2 regions of the Rahnella sp. CJA17(1/100) genome follow, and region 2 is predicted to be linked to the other one. Evidence: predicted binding sites of a transcription regulator. Region 2 holds the regulator's gene; the other holds the start of a gene.
The links. Region 2 encodes PhoB, which activates phosphate uptake and scavenging genes when phosphate is short. Its sites were predicted from a motif close to CTGTCATAAAACTGNCNNAT; they were not measured.
Positions count from the first base shown of each region.

Region 1: AACU55_RS21880 (heavy metal response regulator transcription factor) is a predicted target of PhoB. The motif match lies at 1,611-1,630, and genes of this name have one in related genera.

Region 1 is NZ_CAWOJA010000064.1:287,138-290,285, forward strand. Features, by position in the region: gene AACU55_RS21875 (heavy metal sensor histidine kinase) at 1-855, opposite strand, end outside; gene AACU55_RS21880 (heavy metal response regulator transcription factor) at 848-1,522, opposite strand; gene AACU55_RS21885 (hypothetical protein) at 1,736-2,359, shown strand; gene AACU55_RS21890 (cytochrome b/b6 domain-containing protein) at 2,386-3,027, shown strand; gene AACU55_RS21895 (molybdopterin-dependent oxidoreductase) at 3,020-3,148, shown strand, end outside.
Region 2 is NZ_CAWOJA010000010.1:55,076-58,223, forward strand. Features, by position in the region: gene sbcD (exonuclease subunit SbcD) at 1-685, opposite strand, end outside; gene phoB (phosphate response regulator transcription factor PhoB) at 913-1,602, shown strand; gene phoR (phosphate regulon sensor histidine kinase PhoR) at 1,625-2,944, shown strand; gene AACU55_RS06070 (helix-turn-helix domain-containing protein) at 2,978-3,148, opposite strand, start outside.

The sequences.
Region 1 (3,148 bases), on a different contig from region 2:
CACTGTCCGGGGCTGATATAACGCCACCTGACAATGCCCCATCAGCGCGCCCACCGGGGTGCGGATTTCATGCGCCAGATCGGCTGAAAATTGCGTCAGCCGCTGATACCCCTCGGCGAGCCGGTCCAGCATGTCATTGAAAGAATAAATTAATTGCTGCAATTCCTGCGGCGCATTTTCCGAAGACAAACGCGTAGACAGACTGGCCGGATGGATCTGCGCCGCTTCATACGCCATATTGCGCAGCGGCCGCAATCCGCGGCGGATCACCAGATAACCCAGTGCGGCAATCAGCAAATAAGCGAATAACACCGCGCCAATAATTTCCCAGCGGAAAGTCTGCAACAGACGCGACTCCTCGGTCATGAAATGCGCGCCGGTGATTTCAACTGTCCGCCCGTCCTGAATCTGTACCGCCGCACGGGCAAAACGTACCGGCGTACCATCGGGGGCGGTGAGATGATGCACCGTATTCAGCGTCAGCGGCTGGCCGTCAGGCACCGCCGCTACCGGGGGCAATGCCAGCCGCGACGGATTGACGTTGATCAATAGCTTCTCACCGGACAGGCGAAACGTCAGGATATCGCGCTCGTTGCCGAGCATATTTTCAAACAGGCCGGGATTACGGCTGAGTTGCGACAGCGGGAATTCGTTGGCAAGCAGATGACGGAAATACTGCACACGCCCGCTGACCTGGTAATCCGCGCGGCGTACCAGTTCTTTATCCATCGAGTAATAGAGGTAGAAACCGACGGCGCTGACCACCATCGAGGCGATCAGCGCGAAAAGTAAGGTGGCGCGAAGCGTCAGCGACATGGCGCGTTTCGGGAGGTGAGTCAATTGACGATCACTCATGTCGCACTTCGCACACGTAACCAATGCCACGCACGGTATGGATCAGTTTCACCTCAAAGCTGCGGTCAACTTTGGCACGCAGACGCTTAATGGCGACATCCACTACATTGGTATCACTGTCGAAATTCATATCCCAGACCTGCGAGGCGATCATGGTTCGCGACAGAACCTCACCCTCGCGGCGCATCAGCAACTGCAGCAACATGAATTCCTTATTGGTCAGTGCGATGGTCTGATCCTGGCGGGTCACGCGGCGGCGCAGCACATCAAGATTCAGATCCGCCACCGAATACGCATCCGGCTCACGGGCGGCCGGGCGGCGCAGCAAGGTGCGGATACGCAACACCAGTTCGGTGAAGGAGAACGGTTTGATGAGATAGTCGTCAGCCCCCAGCTCCAGCCCGTGAATGCGATCCTGTACTTCATCGCGGGCGGTGAGAAACAGCACCGGCACGTCGCTTTTTTTGCGCAGGACTTCCATCACCTGCCAGCCGTTCAGCCCCGGCAGCATGACGTCGAGGATCACCGCGTCGTACCCCTCTTCCAGCGCCAGAAACAGGCCGTCGGCACCGTTGCGTGCCAGATCTACGCTGTAACCTGCTTCTGTCAGCCCTTTTTTCAGGTAATCGCCTGTACTGACATCGTCTTCAATCACCAGTATTCGCATTCAGGCCCTCAGCGCCGCATGACCATTCACCTAAAGAATGATTCACCCGAAAGTTTATCAGTTTCGTCAGACACCTTTGATGACAATTTTGTCATCAATTTGTCATCAGCCAATACCGGTTTATCGTCCACTCTTAAGAAAGTTATTCATCACTGGCAGGTTCAGTGATTCATCTAACAGAATGAAAAAACGCTGGAAAATGGAGAATTAATCATGAATGCACCAACACGTCTCGCTGGTCTGTTACTGGGTTCCCTGCTGATGTGCAGCGGGATGACATCGGCATTTGCCGCCGATAATGTGATTAAACCTACACGCGGAACCATTGATTCAGTTAATGACTCATCGGTACAAATCACCACACGTCAGGGCGAAAAACTCGACGTTAAGCTGACCGACCAGACCAAGATCAATGCCGTCACCAAAGGGCAGATCAGCGATATCAAAGCGGACAGCTTCATCGGGACGGCCGCCGTTCCGCAGGCTAATGGCACGCTGAAAGCACTGGAAGTGCACGTATTCGCACCCAGCCTGCGCGGCAGCGGTGAAGGCTTCAATCCGTTTGAATCCGCCGATGGCAAAATCAATACCATGACCAACGGCACCGTCGGCAAGCTGGTGAACAGCAATGGCCGCACCCTGACAGTGAAATATCACGATGCCGAGAAAACGGTCATTGTGCCTGATGATGTACCGGTTGTTCTGCTGGCGCCGGGCGACCGCAGCCTGCTGAAACCGGGCACTAAAATCGTATTGTTTGCCATGAAAGATGACAAAGGTGCGCTGGTTGCCCGTGGTATTGCTGCCGGTAAAGACGGCATCGCGCCACCGATGTAATCCGGCCGAACAACAGGAGATTAAGCGTGAAACCTCAGCTCTCATCACCCCGGAAGCTCCGGATTCATTCCTGGCCGGTTCGCATTTGTCATTGGATCAATCTGCTGGCAATGATCGGCATGGTGATGAGCGGCTGGGGGATTTATAACGCCGACCCGCTTTTCGCTTTCACTTTCCCGCAGAACACCACCCTCGGCGGCTGGCTGGGTGGCAATATTGCCTGGCATCTGGCGGTAATGTGGCTGCTGGCGGGCAATGCCCTGCTCTATCTGCTGTGGGGCATTTTTAGCGGTCATTTCAGACGCGACTTTTTCCCCTTTTCGCCCCATACGGTCTGGCGCGATACCGTTCGCGCACTGACATTCAAACTCCCGCACAAACTGGGTCAGTACAACGCGGTGCAAAAACTGATGTACAGCGGTGTTCTGTTGCTGGGCGCGCTGCTGGTGCTGTCGGGTTTGTCGATCTGGAAACCCGCGCAGTTCAGCGGTCTGGTCTGGTTGTTTGGCGGTTTTGATATCGCCCGTTATGTGCATTTCTTTGCGATGAGCGGCGTACTGCTGTTCGTCATTATTCACGTACTGATGGTTCTGCTGGTGCCAAAAACCTTCGTGGCGATGCTGACCGGCGGCAAAAAAATTAACACGGAGGACCGAGCCGATGAGTGATAAAACACAGCGGCCAAAAATTATTCTTGAACCCGATCAGCGCAAACAACTGGTTAATATTCAACGCCGTATGTTATTGCGCTCCGGCCTTACGCTGGGCGCGGTTTCGATGCTTACCGGC
Region 2 (3,148 bases):
TATGACCCAGTGCCACATAATCGACCGGCGGAAAGGCCTGCGCCGGAAACGCATCGAGCGTACCTATATAGATGTCGCGCACGGAATCAGAGGTACTGACGCCGACAGTCGTCAGATGGCCGGTCGCAATAATAGGCAGCGGCATGCCCAGTTCGTCACGTCTGGCCTGAGCAGCCTGCCAGAGCGCGTCATAATGCGCGGCGATGGCTTCCTGCAATGCCAGTTGCTTGTCGCTGCCGGACTGTCCCGCCTGGCTGGCGAGCAGATCACGCGGGCGTAAAAACGGGATAGCGCACAGTATCGCGCCGGGTTTCCCGTCACGCTGACTGAGCACTAAAATCTGTTCAGAAAGGTTTTCACCGACGGTGGCAATCACCCGCGTATTCAGGCAGGACAGGAGCTCGCGCGATTCATTGAGCGTGGCGACAGAATCGTGGTTACCAGCCAGCACCACCAGCTGGCAGCCGGTTTGCTGTAATTCCACCACGAAGCGGTTATACAATTCTCGGGCATAACTGGGTGGGGAACCTGTGTCGAAAATATCGCCCGCGACAATCACGGCGTCGACCTGATGTTGTTGCACCTGACCGGTCAGCCAGCGCAAAAATGCCTGATGTTCGGCTGCACGGCTTTTAGTGAAAAAGTACTGGCCGAGGTGCCAGTCTGACGTGTGGATCAGGCGCATGAGACTCCCGTATGAACCCTGGATGACGACAATGGGGTAAAGTATAAACGTCGGCAGGGGAAGCTGTCCCCGATAAATCAGACCAATTTCAGCAAGATGGCCGGAAATTATCTGTCATAGTTGACTGTAATGAACCATTCTTTTCATTCATAAATCTGTCACAAAACTGACGCATAATGGCGCCCGCAATCAAATAAAAGATCGCTAACCTATTGGCAGGACCTACGATGGCTAGACGTATATTGGTGGTTGAAGACGAAGCTCCAATCCGTGAAATGGTGTGTTTTGTACTGGAACAAAATGGCTATCAGGCCGTAGAAGCTGAGGATTTTGATTCAGCGATTGGGCAGCTTGTTGAACCTTACCCTGAACTGATCCTGCTTGACTGGATGTTACCTGGCGGTTCCGGTATTCAGTTTATTAAGCATCTTAAACGTGAGGCACTGACCCGCGAAATTCCGGTGATGATGCTGACCGCACGCGGTGAAGAAGAAGATCGGGTGCGCGGCCTTGAAGTGGGTGCCGATGATTACATCACCAAACCGTTTTCTCCGAAAGAACTGGTTGCCCGCATTAAAGCCGTGATGCGTCGCATCTCGCCAATGGCGGTGGAAGAAGTAATCGACATGCAGGGTTTAAGCCTGGATCCGTCGTCTCACCGGGTGATGGCCAACGAGCAGGCGCTCGATATGGGGCCGACCGAATTTAAGTTATTACACTTCTTTATGACCCATTCCGAACGTGTATACAGCCGCGAACAGTTGCTCAATAACGTCTGGGGCACTAACGTTTATGTGGAAGATCGCACGGTTGACGTGCATATTCGTCGTTTACGTAAGGCGCTGGAAACCAGTGGACATGACAGAATGATCCAGACTGTTCGTGGTACCGGATACCGTTTTTCAACGCGTTATTGAGCCCTCACAGCGGAGAATCTGTGTGCTAGAACGTTTGTCATGGAAACGACTGGCGGGTGAATTGTTTCTCTTTTGCCTGCCAGCGTTAATTCTCGGTATTTTCGTCGGCCATTTCGGCTGGCTCCTCCTGGTGTCGCTGATGGCGGCACTGGGCTGGAATTATTACAACCAGCTTAAACTCTCTCACTGGCTGTGGCTCGACCGCAGCATTACGCCGCCGAATGGGCGCTGGAGCTGGGAGCCGCTGTTTTACGGGCTGAACCAGATGCAGATGCGCAACCGGCGTCGCCGTCGCGAATTAGGCCAGCTCATCAAACGTTTTCGCAGCGGTGCCGAATCGCTGCCGGATGCCGTGGTGCTGACCACTGAAGAAGGCAATATTTTCTGGTGTAACGGACTGGCGCAGGATTTGCTCGGTTTCCGCTGGCCGGAAGATAACGGGCAACATATCTTCAACCTGCTGCGTTATCCGGAATTCCGGCTGTGGATCCAGACCCGCGATTTCAGCCGGGCGCTGAATTTACAACTCAATAATGAGCATTATGTCGAGTTTCGCGTCATGCCTTATTCCGAAGGACAACTGCTGATGGTGGCACGCGACGTGACCCAGATGCGTCAGCTTGAAGGCGCACGGCGTAACTTCTTCGCTAACGTCAGTCATGAACTGAGAACCCCATTGACGGTATTGCAGGGGTATCTGGAAATGATGGAAGACGCCAAGCTGGAAGAGCCTTTCCGCACTAAAGCGCTGGATACCATGCAGGAACAGACGCGGCGGATGGACGGGCTGGTGAAGCAGCTGCTGACGCTGTCGAAAATCGAAGCCTCAGCGAATATTGATTTGCACGAGAAAGTGGATATTCCGGTGATGCTCGGCATGCTCGAACGTGAAGTGCAAACGTTAAGCAACGGCAGGCATGAAGTGGTGTTTCGCGTAAACGACAAGCTGAAGGTCTTTGGTAATGAAGATCAACTGCGCAGCGCGGTGTCGAACCTGGTGTATAACGCGGTTAACCACACGCCAGCGGGGACACGGATTGAAGTCAGCTGGCAACAAACGCCGCATGGCGCACAGTTCCAGATCAGCGACAACGGACCGGGCATTGCGCCGCAGCACCTGCCGCGCCTGACCGAACGTTTCTACCGCGTCGATAAAGCCCGTTCACGTCAGACCGGCGGCAGCGGACTGGGACTGGCAATCGTCAAACATGCGCTCAGCCATCACCACTCAAAACTCGAAGTCATGAGTGAAGTCGGCGTCGGTACCCGGTTTATGTTTACGCTGGCGCCGAAGTTGATTGTTCCTCAGGAACAGGCCAGCCAAAGCGGCGTAAAGGGATAAAAATCAAGCCACAGCAACAAGCTGTGGCTTCTTTTAGCAGATGATCTGTAAACCTTTTTCTTCAATTAGCATCAGTAAGATCAGCGCCGCTCCGGTGGGTTTGGTTTCATCCCGCTCCCATTTTTGAATGCTGTTGGCGGACATATTGATGAGTCTTGCCAGTACGCCCTGACTGATTTTTTCTTTTTCACGCAAAGCTCGAAT